One region of the Lactobacillus sp. 3B(2020) genome, then DNA from elsewhere that is predicted to be linked to it. Evidence: predicted binding sites of a transcription regulator. Region 1 holds the regulator's gene; the other holds the start of a gene.

Evidence for each region. Region 1 encodes Rex, which represses fermentation and respiration genes when NADH is low (regulators of the CRP and FNR family bind a similar motif). Its sites were predicted from a motif close to TTGTGAANTANTTCACAA; they were not measured.
Region 2: the regulator Rex is predicted to act here: its motif matches at 6,722-6,739, upstream of GTO83_RS00160 (iron-containing alcohol dehydrogenase).

What each region holds. Positions count from the first base shown of each region.
Region 1 is NZ_CP047410.1:1,737,478-1,746,011, reverse strand. Features, by position in the region: gene rpsG (30S ribosomal protein S7) at 1-199, shown strand, start outside; gene fusA (elongation factor G) at 314-2,401, shown strand; gene GTO83_RS08785 (glycerophosphodiester phosphodiesterase) at 2,469-4,118, opposite strand; gene GTO83_RS08780 (ABC-F family ATP-binding cassette domain-containing protein) at 4,115-6,061, opposite strand; gene GTO83_RS08775 (redox-sensing transcriptional repressor Rex) at 6,235-6,873, shown strand; gene GTO83_RS08770 (hypothetical protein) at 7,161-7,592, shown strand; gene groES (co-chaperone GroES) at 7,859-8,140, shown strand; gene groL (chaperonin GroEL) at 8,191-8,534, shown strand, end outside.
Region 2 is NZ_CP047410.1:31,184-39,717, reverse strand. Features, by position in the region: gene ribH (6,7-dimethyl-8-ribityllumazine synthase) at 1-17, shown strand, start outside; gene GTO83_RS00180 (ATP-dependent Clp protease ATP-binding subunit) at 245-2,338, opposite strand; gene GTO83_RS00175 (transcriptional regulator) at 2,467-2,700, opposite strand; gene GTO83_RS00170 (aminotransferase class I/II-fold pyridoxal phosphate-dependent enzyme) at 3,195-4,376, shown strand; gene GTO83_RS00165 (D-2-hydroxyacid dehydrogenase) at 4,387-5,376, shown strand; gene GTO83_RS00160 (iron-containing alcohol dehydrogenase) at 5,503-6,675, opposite strand; gene rlmH (23S rRNA (pseudouridine(1915)-N(3))-methyltransferase RlmH) at 6,864-7,343, opposite strand; gene GTO83_RS00150 (S1C family serine protease) at 7,742-8,534, opposite strand, start outside.

The DNA.
Region 1 (8,534 bases):
ACGCCCAGACCGGCAACGGACCTTGGCGCTTCGTTGGTTAACTCAATACGCACGCCTTCGTGGAGAACACACGATGGTTCAACGGTTGGCAAACGAAATCATTGATGCTTCAAACAATACGGGTGCTTCCATCAAGAAGAAGGAAGACACTTTGCGGATGGCTGAAGCTAACCGTGCATTTGCACACTACCGCTGGTAATTTCTTGAGGACAGTCGCCTGACTGTGTTCAAATGTAAAGGGGCGACGCAGAAAATTTTTCGTCACCCCTTTTTCTAAAATTAAGACCAAATTTGAAGGGAGATTAATTTCAAGATGGCTAACAAACGTGAATACCCACTTGCAAAGACCCGGAACATCGGTATCATGGCCCACATCGACGCTGGGAAGACTACCGCAACGGAACGGATTCTCTACTACACTGGTAAAATTCACAAGATTGGTGAAACCCACGATGGGGCTTCCCAAATGGACTGGATGGATGAAGAAAAGGAACGTGGGATCACGATCACTTCCGCCGCTACTACGGCCGTATGGAAGGATCACCGGATTAACATCATCGACACCCCAGGACACGTGGACTTCACTGTCGAAGTTGAACGGGCCCTGCGGGTGCTTGACGGTGCCGTTACGGTGCTTGATGCCCAAGCCGGGGTTGAACCACAAACGGAAACGGTTTGGCGGCAAGCTGACGACTTCAACGTTCCACGGATCGTCTTCGCTAACAAGATGGATAAGTTAGGGGCAAACTTTGACTACTCCGTTCAAACGATCAAGGACCGTTTGAACGTTACTCCATTGCCAATTCAAATGCCAATTGGTGCTGAAGATGACTTCGTTGGTTTAGTTGACTTGATCGAAATGAAGGCTTACATTTACGACGAAGATAAGCTTGGTGAAAACTGGGATACGGTTGATATTCCAGACGACTTGAAGGAAGAAGCCCAAAAGCGTCATGATGCAATGATTGAAACGTTAGCTGATGTTAACGACGATATCATGGAAAAGTACCTTGAAGGTGACGAAATCTCAGTTGACGAAATCAAGGCGGCTATTCGGAAGGCTACTTTGGATATTGAACTCTTCCCTGTTTTAGCAGGTTCTGCTTACAAGGATAAAGGGATCCAAATGATGCTTGACGCCGTTATTGACTTCTTGCCATCTCCACTTGATGTTAAGCCATTTGTCGCTACTGATGAAGATGGAAACGAAGTTGAATTGACGGCCGGTGATGACAAGCCGTTCGCTGCTTTGGCCTTCAAGATTGCTACTGATCCATTCGTTGGACGGTTGACTTTCTTACGGGTTTACACTGGTTCTCTTCAATCTGGTTCTTATGTGCTTAATGCAACTAAGGGTAAGCGGGAACGGATTGGTCGTTTGCTTCAAATGCACTCTAACCAACAACAAGAAATCCCAGAAGTCTTCTCTGGTGATATTGCCGCTGCGATCGGTTTGAAGAACACTACAACTGGGGATTCCTTAACTGACCCTGATCACCCACTTCAACTTGAATCTATGGACTTCCCAGAACCTGTTATCCAAGTTTCAGTTGAACCTAAGTCCAAGAATGACCAAGACAAGATGGACAAGGGACTACAAAAGTTAGCTGAAGAAGACCCAACCTTCAAGGCTGAAACGAACCCTGAAACTGGTGAAACTTTGATCGCCGGGATGGGTGAATTGCACTTGGACATCATCGTTGAACGGCTTCGTCGTGAATTCCACGCCGAAGTTACGGTTGGTAAGCCACAAGTTTCTTACCGTGAAGCATTTACGAAGCAAGTTTCTGCACAAGGTAAGTTCGTTCGTCAATCTGGTGGTAAGGGTCAATACGGGGACGTATGGATTGAATTTACGCCACTTAAAGAAGGGGAAGGCTTCCAATTCGAAGACGCTATTGTCGGTGGGGTTGTTCCTCGTGAATACATCCCAGCTGTTGAACAAGGTTTGAAGGAAGCAATGGCTAACGGGGTGCTAGCTGGTTATCCATTGGTTGACTTGAAGGCTAAGCTTTACGATGGTTCATACCACGAAGTCGACTCTTCTGAAGCAGCCTTCAAGGTTGCTGCTTCCTTAGCCCTTAAGAACGCTGCTCCTAAGGGTGAAGCTGTTATTCTTGAACCAATCATGAAGGTTGATATCGTTGCCCCTGAAGACAACCTTGGTGATGTGATGGGTCACGTTACTGCACGGCGTGGTTCAATCGACGGGATGGAAGAACGTGGGAACGCTCAACTCGTTCACGCCTTCGTTCCACTTTCCGAAATGTTTGGTTACGCTACGACCCTTCGTTCCGCTACGCAAGGTCGTGGTACCTTCACGATGACCTTTGACCACTACTCAGCAGTGCCAAAGTCTATCCAAGAAGAAATCATCGAAAAGAACGGTGGCAACAAGTAATTTCCGATTACTTAGTTACCAAAAATAAAAAGGCCAGGAGACGTCCTGGCCTTTTTAGTACATAAAATTAGAAAAACAAGTAAACTAGCATTCGTTTGGTTATGGAAGGTTGGTTTTGAAGCTTGGCGAGGGTTTGCTTTGCTTCACTTAAATTATTAGTGATGATTCCATCAACGTGGTAAAAGTACATTTCCCTAATCCCCCACTTTGTATCTACGGTCCAAGCAAAAACTAATTGTTTTAGTTGGTGGGTTTGGCGAATAAAGTGGGGATTTAAGGTTGAATATTCCATATCTTCACCAACCTCTGAAAGTGGATTAGTTATGGTGTAGGGCTGAAGGTAGAGGAGTTTTAACTGTGGATTAAGCTGATGTAACTTTTGAATGACTCGATAATCCAATGAATGAACATAGGCATGGTGACGAATTAAAGTTTGACCATATAAGCGATTGAAATGGTTAACCATTGTGGTTGAATCGGCCGGAGTAGTTTTGATTTCAACGATTAAAGGGACGTGAAGTTGATCAGCCACCTTCAAATAGTGAGAAAAACTGACTAATTTTCCGGAATGACCGTGCTCATGAACTCGGAGCTTAGTTAATTCACGGAGGGTTAATTGGTGGGGCCGTTTATTGATCCCAGTTAGGTGCTTTAAATTTTCATCGTGCACCACGATAAACTGATGATCCCGGGTTTCGTGGATATCCATTTCGATCGCGGTTGGGTGATCATGCCGTGTTTTCTTTAATGCTGCTAAGGTATTTTGCACCGCATTATTAGCATTAGTTCCCCGGTGGGAAATTACCATTGGACGCCGGAGTGGTTGGAAATACCACTGAGCCTCAGTGAATGCAAGCCCGAGAAAAAGTAGTGATAATCCCCCGCCTAACACCCAACCCTTTTGCCGACGTGGTCTTTGGGTTTGGAGAACTTGATCAACAAACCATCCACCACTAAGCGTGAGGATTATTAGATGTCCCCATTGGATCAGTGCCAGGGTTAAGCTTGGTGTGGGGTGCCAGCTTGCTTGGATGGCGAGCCCGATTAAAGTGATGAGCACGCTAAAACCACTTGCTAAAATGCTAATTCGCCAAGTGGCTTGCCAAACAACCGGCGCCTTAGTTCGACTATGTTGCCAAGCTGTTTTAAAAGCCATTCGCTGATTGATTTGATACCAAATGGTTGGTAAGAACCGAATGGTAAGACTAAGGCAGACAAGGTTAGTAATGACTCCTAAAATCAAAAAGGTGGGTTTTCGGAAAAGAAAATCTAAAAGAATTTCCGGTAAGCGAAGTTCGACAAAGAGTGGCGTTTTAAAGATTAGGCTTACCCAGGGGGCTAAGGCTAAAATGAGAATCACAGTCTCTAACACTAATGGACCGCCAAGTAAGCGGTAGTGTTTTAGCCATTGCCGCAGGCTTGTTTTCCACGTAAAGGAGCCATCAGTAATCGCTTTAGCGGCGATAACGATACTAATTAGCTCGCTTGTAAAAAGGCCTAGGACGACAAACAGCTCAATAATTAGCAAGATGACGATTATTAACCGATGAGTAATTAACCACGTTGTGTTAGTAAGCGAAACAAAAGGGATGCTGGCGGCCTTTAAAAGGGGCGTCGTTATTTGCCAAACTAAGGGCAAAAACAGGTAGTGATTGAGGAGCTCCCATAAAAAGCCGAGGGCAACGAGAGGACCCCACGATTTTAATCTTGAAATCATGATTGTTTGGCATCAAATTGTTCAAGCTCTTCCGCGGCCGTTGTCCAATCGGTTTCAACTTGGTCAAGCTGAGTAGAAACCGTATCAAGTTGCTTTTGGAGATCGCTTAATTTGGCAATATCAGTAGCAATGTCCGGTTGACTCATTGCTTCTTCAATCTGGGCTTGTTGCTCACTGAGTTCGTTCATCTGCTCTTCTAAGCTGTCAACTTGGCGTTGGAGCTTCCGCCGGGCCCGTTGAGTTTCCTTACTTTGTTGGTAGGAAGTTTGTTTTTTTGACCCCCTTGGACGCACAGAATTTTCATTAGTCATCGTTGAGGCTTGATTAGTAGTTGGCTTAGCGATTGCGGCGAGGTAATCATCATAATTACCCTCGTAGGCGGTCATCTTATCCTTGGTAACGGCAAGAACATCAGTTGCTATTTGGTTGATAAAGTACCGATCATGGGAGATAAAAAGGACCGTCCCTGGGAATTCATTAATGGCGGTTTCAAGTACTTGGCGACTATCAATATCCAAGTGGTTCGTTGGTTCATCAAGGATTAAGAAGTTAATCGGCTTAAAGGACAACTTGGTTAATTCCAGCCGTGCTTTTTGGCCCCCAGAAAGGTCCTTAACCAATTTGAAGACGTCATCACCAACAAAGAGAAAACTCCCTAATAAGGAGCGAATATCGGTTTCGGGAACTTCGGGATGGTCATCCCAGACTTCGTTTAAAACGGTTTTCTCGGGATGGAGTTGTTGCTGTTCCTGGTCGTAGTAACCGATTTGAAGATTAACGCCAAATTTTACTTCCCCGCTAATCGCTGGTAACTTATGGAGTAAAGTTTTAAGCAGGGTTGATTTTCCAATTCCATTTGGCCCGATAATACCGATCCGTTGCCCTTTTTGTTCCTTAAAACTGAAGGGACCAGCGATGGCTTGTTCATGATAGCCAATTTTGAGATCCTTAACGGCTAAAACGTCATTTCCACTGGGTTCGCCGTATTCAAAGCTAAAGTGGATTGAACGGTCATCACTAACCGGTCGTTCAAGGCGATCTATTTTTTCGAGTTGTTTCCGGCGGGCTTGAGCTCGCTTGGTTGTTGAGGCGCGAACGATGTTGCGGTTAACAAAATCTTCAAGTGCCGCAATCTTCTTTTGTTGTTGCTCATAGTGTTTCATTTCCGCTTTAATCCGTTCGGCCTTATGTTGCATAAAAGCGGTGTAATTCCCGGTGTAGTGGGTCAAAGTTTGATTGTCAAGATCATAAACTTCATTGACTACCTTGTCTAAGAAGTACCGGTCGTGGGAAACAATTAACAAGGCCCCCGCATAACTCTTGAGGTAATCTTCTAGCCAAGTTAAAACGCCCATATCAAGGTGGTTAGTTGGTTCGTCGAGAATCAGTAAGTTTGGGGCTTGGAGTAAGATCTTGGCTAAGGCAAGCTTAGTTTTTTGCCCCCCAGAAAGGGAATTGACCGGCATTTCATACATACTTTCGGGGAAACCAAAGCCAGTTAAGACCCCACGCATCTTTGATTCAATGGCAAATCCGTCTTGCTTTTTAAAGGTAGTTTGCAAGCGGTCGTAATTATTTAAAATTTCTTGATACCGCGGAGTTGTTGAATCAACTTCAGCAAGTTGCTCTTCCAAGTGATGGATGGTTTTTTCCATTTGGTGAAGTGGAGCAAAAACACTGTCTAATTCGGCCCAAATGGTATTTTGACTATCCAGCCCCTGATCTTGGGCGAGGTAACCAATGGTGACGTTTTTAGCGACGGCAAGGGTGCCTTCATCCGGTTCCGTAATCTGGGCTAAGATCTTTAAGAGGGTCGTTTTACCAGCTCCGTTGCGACCAACAAGAGCGACCCGGGCATGATCAGTAATTTGCAGATTGATATTGTGAAATAAAACGTCCGCGCCAAATCGGCGGAGGACGTCATTAGTTTGCATTAATAACATGGGTTTAACCTATCTTTCCTTTAAACGAATATTATTGTCCACTGATGATTCTACCATGCTTTTTCGGATCAAAAAAATAACTTTTATTGCAATAAGGTTCACAAAGCTAAAGGGAATTGCTAGAATAAGTTATATGGAAAATTCACAAGTTGGAAGTTGAGGAGGAAAAAAACATGCCATCTCGGAAAATTCCGCGGGCGACAGCCAAGCGTCTGCCGGTTTATTACCGTTATCTAAACGTCTTGTTAAACGCAAATAAAAAACGGGTTTCATCAACCGAATTATCAGAAGCAGTCCAAGTTGATTCAGCGACGATTCGGCGGGACTTTTCTTACTTTGGTGAACTGGGCAAGCGTGGTTACGGCTATGATGTCGAAAGTTTATTAAAGTTTTTCCGTGGAATTCTAAACCAAGATAAATTAACGAGTGTAGCTCTTGTTGGGGTCGGGAGTTTGGGTAGTGCATTGATGAACTATAACTTCCATCAAAGCACGAATTTACGAATTAGTGCCGCTTTTGATCCAAAGCCAGAATTAGCCAATACGATTAAGAGTGGAATTCCAGTTTACCCGGCTTCAGAGTTAAAAAAGCAAATCAAAGAGCAGCAAATTGATGCGGTTATTTTGACGGTGCCTGGTGACAAATCTCAAGCGGTAACTGATGAATTAGTTGCTGCTGGGGTACACGGGATTTTAAACTTTACCCCGGTGCGGTTGTCAGTGCCGAAGAATGTGCAAGTTCAAAATATTGATTTAACCAATGAATTGCAGACCTTGATCTACTTTATTGAAACAAATAAGGTAAATGAATAGTTAAATTATTAACTCTGAGTGGGTGTGACTCAGGAAAACTTTTCGTTAGCGCTGTGCCAGGTATTTGGTGCAGTTTTTTAGTTAGGCTTTAGCAAATTTTAAATTGAGCTACCATTTTATGCTGAAATTGTTTATAATTTATTAGTGTTGTTTTTCTACATATGAGGATAGCGCAAATTAGTTATTCAAATGATGAAATGAATAAAAAGGTAATACTCTTTGGTTAAATGGGAGATAAACTAAGGGGAAACCGGTTAATCTAAGTTTGTTTTAGGGAGTACAGGGGAATGATTTCAAAAGCACAATATCAAGAAGCAAATTACCAATATCAACGGATGCGGGGGCTGAATCTTGATTTGGCGCTTGATGCCGTTTCAAATTCAGCTCGTTTTAAGATCAAGTGGTTTAGTCGCGCATCTGAAGAAGAACAAAATGAAATTGCAGTGCTGTTGAAAAACTTGATCGTCGATGGGCCAATGGAGGCCCCACGGCTATTATCTCGTTATAATCCAAATACGCAGGAATGGCAATTAACGGCTGAACAAACACTGCGGTTACGCGTTTTGTACAACCAAGGTGAACTTCAGCACCTTAACCAACAATGGCAGGCTGCTAAGAAAGTCTTAGATGAATATGCCAAAGACAGCCATCACCGATCGACAGTGATTACTAATCATGATCGGTCGAATCAGCAGTCTTTGATCGTTAATTTGGGTTAGAATAAGTGGTGTAGACTAGGGAGGAATTCTTTTTCTTTCTAGTCTTTTTTATTTTTAAATGCGATGCAAAACCAGGTTTTAAGCAGAGTAGTTCTCCCATTCCGCTTTTAAAAAAGTCAAAAAAGGTCAAACTTTTTTGTTGCAATCTGACTAAACCGTGATATAGTAGAAAATGTAATTAGCACTAGAGAACATTAAGTGCTAACACTGCATCGTGTTGAGTGCTAACTTTACTTAAAATAAAAAATATATTTGGAGGGATTAACGTGTTAAAGCCATTAGGAGATCGCGTAGTTCTGAAAGCTGAAGAAGAAGAAAAGACGGTTGGTGGGATTGTCTTAGCATCTAACGCTAAGGATAAGCCAACTACTGGTAAGGTAATTACCGTTGGGGCAGGCCGGACTTTGGACAACGGTCAAGTAGTTGCCGTTAGTGTTAAGGAAGGCGATAAGGTTTTATTTGATAAGTATGCCGGCCGCGAAGTTGAATATGACGGTGAAAAGTACTTAGTTGTTCATGAGAAGGATTTAGTTGCGGTTATTGACTAAGTTTTTCGTTTAAAAATTAAGCTTGGATAAAATTGATGAGGTGAGAATTAATGGCAAAGGAATTAAAGTTTGCTGAAGATGCACGGGGTGCAATGCTTCGCGGAGTTGATAAGTTAGCTGACACGGTTAAGACCACCATTGGTCCGAAGGGTCGGAATGTGGTTTTGGAACAAAGCTATGGTTCTCCAACGATCACTAACGATGGGGTTACGATCGCCAAGAATATTGAACTTGAAGACCACTTCGAAAACATGGGAGCTAAGTTAGTTTCTGAAGTTGCTTCTAAAACTAATGACATTGCTGGTGATGGAACGACGACTGCTACGGTTTTGACCCAAGCAATTGTTAACGAAGGAATGAAGAACGTCACTGCCGGTGCTAACCCAGTTGGAAT
Region 2 (8,534 bases), 440 kb from region 1:
TAAATAGCCATATTTAAAGTTGTTTCACATGAAACGAAAAAAGATCGGGTGGGAAGAAGTTCAAGTTTCTTCCCACCCGATCTTTTATCTTCGAATGTTACTCAGTAACTACGGTCGAGCAGTAACCAAGCGAACATTTTCTTTCAAGCGGCCCGATTCTATTTGGTCTTGCGGGGGTTCACGGACGACGCCAAACCAGTTGGCCAGTTCGCTCCCAACTTTTTTACTTAACTACCCTGATAGATTAAGCTGGAAGAATTACCAATTCACCATCTTTCATTTCCGCTTTCAAATGCTTAACATCGAGGTGGTCAAGGTAGAAGTCGGTAACCTTATCCCGAATTTGTTGTTCAACGACCCGCCGAAGTGGCCGCGCACCCATTGCCTTGTCATAACCTTGGTCAATCAAGTAATCCTTAGCTTCATCACTAACCGTGACGTCCATTTGCTTCTTAGCCAAGGTTTCGTTAACCCCAGCAATCATTAGGTCAACAATTTGCTTCAAATCATCCTTCGTTAAGGCCTTAAATTCAACAATTGCGTTGAACCGGTTTAAGAATTCTGGCCGGAAGTATGGGGTTAACTTCTTAACAAGCGTTTCATTCTTATCACTCTTAATGGCATCGTTAGAATAACCAGCGTTTGAAGTAGCGATGATAATAGTATTCTTAAAGTTAACCACATTTCCCTGACCATCTGTTAGGCGACCATCATCAAGGACTTGAAGTAACAAGGTAATTACTTGTGGATCAGCCTTTTCAATTTCATCAAGCAAAATAATGGAGTATGGATTCCGCCGCACCTTTTCCGTCAAAGTATTACCGTTGTCATCATAGCCAACGTAACCGGCAGTGGTACCAATCAACTTCGAAACGGCCGTCCGATCAGAGTATTCAGACATATCAAGCCGGATAATATCCTCCTTGGAGCCAAACATATCCAAGGCTAGTTGCTTAGCTAATTCTGTCTTACCAACCCCAGTTGGCCCAACGAAGAGGAAACTTCCAATTGGCCGGTTACCTTCGTCAAAGCCAGCCCGATTCCGCCGGATAGCCCGAGCCACGGCTTCAACGGCTTGGTCTTGGCCAATTACCTTTCCTTCGAGACGCTTACTTAAGCCCTTCAAGCGTTCAATATCGGAGGCGCCCATCTTAGCAACTGGAATCCCGGTTAGCCGTTCTACAGCTTGAGCAACATCATTTGGCGTTGCTGTTACTTGATCCGCTGAAGAATGGTCGGCTAATTGTTGCTTCAATTTAGCAACCTTTTCCTTATCTGCTTGAGCCGTCTTGAAGTCTTCCTTCTTAACGGCTTCAGCTTGGTCAGCCTCGGTAGCCTTAATTTCGGCTTCAATTGACTTAGCATCAGTTGCTGGATGTTGGGCAGCTAAGTGCGCGGCCGTTACATCGATTAGGTCAATCGCCTTGTCCGGCAAAGACCGTTGCGGAATGTATTGAACGGAGTAATCAACCGCAGCTTTCAAAACGTCATCTGGTAAGACGACATTGTGATGCTTTTCGTATAAATTCCGCAGACCTTGTAAGATCTTAAAAGTATCATCCTTGCTTGGAGCGTTAACCACCACTTCATTAAACCGCCGAGAAAGTGCGGCGTCCTTCATAATGGTGTTCCGGAATTCATCTTGGGTCGTTGCCCCAATTACCGTAATTTCACCCCGCGAAAGGGCTGGCTTTAAAATATCAGCCATGCCCTTAGAACCAGAAGCATCGCCAGCGTTCCCAGCTCCAATGATTTGGTGGATTTCATCAAAGAAGAGAACCACGTTTCCAGCCTTTTTTACTTCATCAACTAGTTTTTGAATATTCTCTTCAAAACTCCCCCGGTATTGGGTACCGGCTTCAAGGCTAGAAATATCAATGGAGATAATTTGCTTGTTCTTAATTGCATTTGGAACGTTACCATGCACAATTGCTTGGGCTAGACCTTCCACAACCGCCGTCTTCCCAACCCCAGCATCACCAACCAGGACTGGGTTATTCTTAGTCCGCCGACTTAAAATTTCAGCAGTTTCTTGAATTTCTTTATTCCGCCCAATTACCGGATCAAGCTTGCCAGCCTTGGCTTCCGCGGTTAGGTTCCGGCCTAACTTAGCTAACATGCCTTGCGGTTGCTTACCATTTGGTTGCCGGTTTTTAAGTTCATCATTAACTTCTGGTAAATGTCCTGTTTGCCGGTATTGAGCGTATTCTTCAGGGGTTACTTCCCGGCCATTGATTAAGTAGCGGCGATTTTCGGCGCTTAGGCCGTTCATGTTTCCCATTAATTGGTTAAAAAGATCATCCATGCTGTTAAATGGATCTACTGGAATTTGTGCCATCGTCAAAACCCCTTTCATTATTTACCTTCATAATTAATTTTGGGCGTACTCCACCCACTAAAGTTTTCCGTTAGACGAAGAAGAGGCCTATAGACAACGTCCTTTTGACCTCAACAACTACACGGATTCTACTCATCATCGTCCCTTAAATAATTTTCCTCCAGCTCCCGTAAGACTTCCCACATCGCTTCATGCTTGGCTTGCGACAAAGCATCCAAGTCACGTAAGTTTAGCGAGGTAGCCATACTCTGCTGCTTATTGAACGACTTGTGTAAAGTGGTGTAGCCGTAGCCGGAACGTTTTGCTACTTGGTAAATCGTCAAATGATTGGCGTCCAAGTAAGCTTTGATGTCGATCCGCATCTCGCTCACTTCCTTTACAATTCTTAGTATACCACTTTTGTGACATAAGACAAGTGTGAACTATATATTTTTTGACTTTTTTTGACCAAGCTGACAAATCAACGATTTAACCGGGATTATCAATTATGTTTTACGATTCTTTCTTGACTTTTCTTAAAATAAGATTAGAATTATTAGCAATTAATTAGCATGAGGTGTGCAAAATGATTTCTCAATGTTCTTTAAAAGTTAATCGCGCTTTTTATGCCTACTGGTTTAGCTTTATTAAGGCCTAGAAACCAGTGGTACTTTTGCAATGGCTTCTAGGATATAACAAACTTTTCCGGGAAGCCTTACCAAGATGGCTAATTTCAACCTAAGAAAAAATCCCGGTTTTACAAAAAAGTAAACCGGGATTTTTTCTTTACTAAATGGGTTATTACTTTTATTTCTCAGTTAATTGCTAAATAATGATCTTAGGCGAGACCGCTTTCAAATTTGAGGAGGAAATTACTATGCCAGAAATGAAACCAAATTTAACCGCTAATATGAACACTAACCTTGCCAAGGTCAAACCGGCTAATATCTTGGTTTTTGATAAAGAAATTAGCTCGGTTCCTGATATCGTCAAGTTAACAGTCGGGGAACCTGACTTTAACGTTCCTGATGTTGCCAAACAAGCAGCGATTAATGCCATTAACAACAACGACTCCCACTATGCTCCCGGTGCCGGTTCGGTTGCTTTGCGGCAAGCCATTAGTCACTTCATGCAGGACCGTTACGACTTAACTTACGACCCTGAAACCGAAATCGCCGTTACGATTGGGGCCACCGAAGCCATCTTTGCTTCCTTGTTCACCCTACTTAATCCCGGTGATGAAGTTTTAATCCCAACACCAACCTTCCCGCTTTACGCCACGATGGTTGAAATGCTTGGTGGCAAGGCAATTACGGTCCCAACAGCTGCCCCTAACTTTGCCCTTTCCCCAGCCCAATTAAAGGCTGCTATTAATGCCCACCCAGCAGCGAAGGCAATTGTCTTAAATTATCCATCAAACCCAACCGGGGTTACCTACTCAAGTGATGAATTAGCGGATCTGGCAGACATCTTAGCCCAAACCAACTTAGTTGTAATTTCAGATGAAATTTACTCCGAATTAGTCTATACCGGGCGCCATGTTTCAATTGCTAAGTTCTTACCTGGCCAAACTATCATCTTAAACGGGGCTTCTAAGGCTGGCGCAATGACTGGCTACCGGATTGGCTTCATTGCTGGACCAGCCGGCCTAATGCAACGGATTGGCGTTGCTCACTCAATCATGATTACCTCCCCATCTGACCCCGCAATGGCCGCTGCTGTGCCAATCTTTGGTAGTGAAGCTGGTCGGCAAGCAACTCTTGAAATGAAGGCCGCTTACCAAGAACGGCGCGACTACTTAACTAGTAAATTAACAAAGTTAGGCTTCTCGGTTGCCACCCCAACTGGTGCCTTCTACCTCTTTGTTAAACTTCCAGCTGATCAAGGCACCGACGACGTTGCTTTTGCAACCCGTTTGGCTAAGGAAGGCCAAGTTGCCACGATCCCGGGGAGCTTCTTCGGAGCTGGTGGTGAAGGCTACCTACGGCTCTCTTACGCAACGAGTATGGAAAACTTACAATTAGCAATTCAACGGATTACAAACTTCTTAAATCACTAGGAGGTCAATGATGACGAAAATTTTAATGACCAGTGTTCGAGACGACGAAAAACCAGCAATTAAGGCTTACGCCAGAGAACACCAAATTGAAATCGTAACCTCACCAAAGTTAATTCAAGATGCTCTCGATCAACTTGATGGCGTTGATGGCGTCGTGATCCAACAACGAGGAAAGGTTACTGATAATGTTTACCCTACCTTAAAGGAACACGGGATTAAACAACTCACTACCCGAACAGCAGGCTACGATACCATTAACCTTGAATTAGCCCATCAAAACGGTCTTGTAGTTACTAACGTCCCAGCTTACTCCCCACGGAGCGTGGCTGAATTTGCCTTAATGCAAATCTTCCGTTTACTCCGCCACACGCCTGTCGTTGACCACCGGGTGGCCAACGCTGATTTCCGCTGGAGCGGTTTGCAAGCAAAGGAAATCCATTCTGCCACCATCGGCATTATTGGAGTGGGGCGAATTGGGGGCACCTTAGCCAAGCTCCTTCACGCCTTGAACGCCACGGTGCTAGGTTACGATGTGAAGCCCCGGGAAGATTTGAAAGACATCGTTGAATACACCACCAAAGAAGACCTTCTACAACGGGCCGATGTTGTTTCCCTTCATGTTGATTTGAACCCAACTTCCGAAGGTTTATTGACCAAAAAAGACTTTGCTTTAATGCAACCGACGGCTGGTTTGGTAAACGCTAGCCGGGGGCCCGTTGTTAACACGGCCGATTTAATTGCGGCCTTGAAGAATGGCGAAATTGCCGCAGCCGCACTGGATACCGTTGAAGGGGAAGCTACCGTTTTTGCCCAAGACCATCAAGCCGACCAGCTTAAAGATGCTCCCCAAATCAAAGAACTGGTTGATTTACCAAATGTAATTTTAACCCCTCACATTGCCTTCTTTACCAACATCGCTGTCCAAAATATGGTCGACATTGCCTTAGATGACGTAATGGCCATCTTAAACGGTCAACCCGCAAAGCATGAAATTAAGTAACCATCTCAAGATGACCCAAGTAGAAAAATTCTGCTTAGGTCATGATTGACGAAGAGCAAAAAAAACAGACCGCGCTAACCGCTCTTGGTTAACTTGGCCTGTTTTTTGTTGTGGATAATTTAACTTTTAGTAGATACCATCATATGCCTTTTGGTAAAGAGCGATCACTTCTTCTTTCGTTCCCTTCCGTGGGTTAGAGAAAGCATTTCCGTCCTTCAAGGCATTTTCAGCCATCAATGCAAAGTCTTCTGGCTTTGCACCAATTTCCTTAATAGAAGCTGGAATTCCAACAGCCTTGCACATTTCCCGCATCCCTTCGATTGCCTTGTGAGCTGCTTCGAAGGTTGTCATGCCAGTCGTGTCATAACCCATGACTTCAGCTAATTCAGCAAACCGATCGGGACAAGCAATTAAGTTGTATTCTTCGACCGTTGTCAACAATAAAGCACAGCAAACCCCGTGAGGAGCGTCGTATTGACCACCCAATTGGTGTGCCATGGCGTGAACGTAACCCAAGTTAGCATTGTTAAAGGCCATTCCAGCAAGCATTTCAGCTTCAACCATCTTGGTCCGAGCTTCAACGTTTTGACCATTAGCAACCACCTTTGGTAAAGCATCTTGGATTAATTGGATGGCTTCCTTACATTGACTATCCGTAATTGGGTTGTGGTCAACAGAAACGTATGGTTCAATCGCTTGAACAAAGGCATCCATCCCCGTTGCAGCCGTGATGGATTGTGGAATTCCTAACATCAGCATTGGATCATTAAAGGATACCAACGGAATGTTCCGCCAAGAAACCACCACAAACTTCAAATGAGTTTCTTCATTACTAATTACGGCATGCCGAGTTAATTCAGAACCCGTCCCAGCCGTCGTATTAACGGCCATCAAAGGTGGTAATGGCTTATCAAGGGTTTCAATCCCAGCTAACTTCGTAATGTCATCACCGTTAGTTAGGATAATTCCAATTCCCTTCCCACAGTCATGTGAGGAACCCCCACCAACCGTAATAATGGAGTCACAATTTTCATCTAAATATTGCTTCTTCCCAGCCTTGATATTACGAATCTTGGGATTAGGTTCTACCCCATCAAAAATCGTGTAACCAACGCCTGCCTTTTCCAAAGAAGTTAATGTTTGTTCAACAGGACCATTTGGAATTTTCCGTAGACCCTTTTCAGTTACCACTAAAACCTTTTTCATGTTGAGCATCTTTGCCCGGTCACCAATTTTAGCAATGACCCCAGGACCAAAGAAGTTAACACTTGGCATTAAGAAATCAAATTGACGATCCATTTTTTAATCCTCCAAACTTTTAATCGCAAACGCTTACACATCTATTTTGTGACATTGTTCACTAAAATTCAAGAGACTTTTATTAATTTTACCCTACCAGATCATCAATTAGTTAATATTCTGTCATCTTAAACTATTTTAGCCTAATTGTTGAACGAGGCGCTTTTCCTATCCTCCTGTTGCTTGGCTTATTTGTGATATGGCAGGCCATTAATAATCGTAAAAGCCCGATAAATTTGCTCACTTAAGACCACGCGCATTAATTGGTGGGGTAAAGTAAACCGGCCAAAAGAGATTTGTTGGTCTGCCCGCTTTAGCACGGCTGGCGTTAAACCGAGTGAACCTCCGATTACAAAGGTAATGTCACTTTTGCCGTAAGTTGCCAGCTTATCAATTTCAGCCGCAAAATCTTCGGAAGTACGCTCCTTACCCTTAATCGCTAAAGCATAAACATATTCGCGATCCTTAATCTTAGCGAGGATCCGTTCCCCTTCTTTTGCCATCACTTCTGCCATTTGGGCTTCACTTAAGTTTTCAGGAGCTTTTTCATCTGGCACTTCAACAACTTCAAACTTGCAGTAACGTGAAAGGCGTTTCCCATATTCTGCAATTGCTGCCCGGTAGAACTTCTCCTTAATTTTTCCCACGCCAATAATCTTAATGTTCATAACTTTCTCCTTTTCAACAGGTTATCCACAAGTTTTCCACAGCTTTAGTGGAAAACTTACTTTTTCACCCTGCTTTTCTCCTTTAAATTCGTGAATCCGCTTCCGATTTATTTATAGTTATCCACACCAACAATTGTTCGCTCGTTCGAATTGTAAAACACTTTACATCAACGTTTTTGAATGATTCAATAATTTTATTTCCACTTTTCAACAGTTTCTCCACAGTCTTGTGGAAAACTTTGTACACAAGTAAATTCTTGAATTTACAGCTTTTTTTAGCCTGTGGATAAGTCTGGGGATAATTTTTCCACATTCACAAAAATACCATTTTTACCCTCCAAAATCAAAAAACGCATGGAAGATCGCCTCAATTCGCTTCCATGCGTAATATGTTCACCTTATTCAACTTTTGTTGTTACTGTTTTTAGCTGCCCATTTCGATAATAGGCAATCTTGATGGTGTCACCACTCTTTAACTTATATAGCTGGGTTTTTAATTCACCAATGTTATTCACTTTTTGGTCGTTAATCGCCGTAATAACATCATATTGTTTTAAGCCAACTTTAGCAGCTATGCCACCGCTCTCCGTTTCCATTACCACAACTCCTTTTGTAACGTTAGTTGGTAACTTTAAAACCGATTGTAATTGGCTTGGTTCAACCCGACTTAAACTAACGGCACTAATCCCTAACGATGGTCGCGAGATTTTGCCATTTTTAACCAGTTGATTAATCACATTTACGACTTCATTGCTTGGAATTGAGAAACCGATCCCTTCAACACTCGTTCCGGAACCATCTGACGAAAGTTTCATTGAATTGATCCCAATTACTTGCCCAGCCATATTAACTAATGGACCACCAGAGTTCCCTGAATTAATAGCGGCATCAGTTTGAATAACGGTGGTTGCTACCGCATCACTAGAGGCCTTAACGGTCCGTTTAGGAGCTGAAATAATCCCTTTAGTAACCGAATTAGCGTACTTTGTCCCCATTGGTGAACCAACTGCTAAGACATCTTGCCCGGCCTTAACTTGACTTGAATCCCCAAAGCTAGCCACTGTTGAAACATTGGCCGCATTGATCTTCAAGACGGCCAAATCCGTCGTCGCGTCTTTACCAACTAAGTTAGCACCAACTGACTTACCATTACTTAATAGCACCTTAATCTTCTTAGCACCAGAAACAACG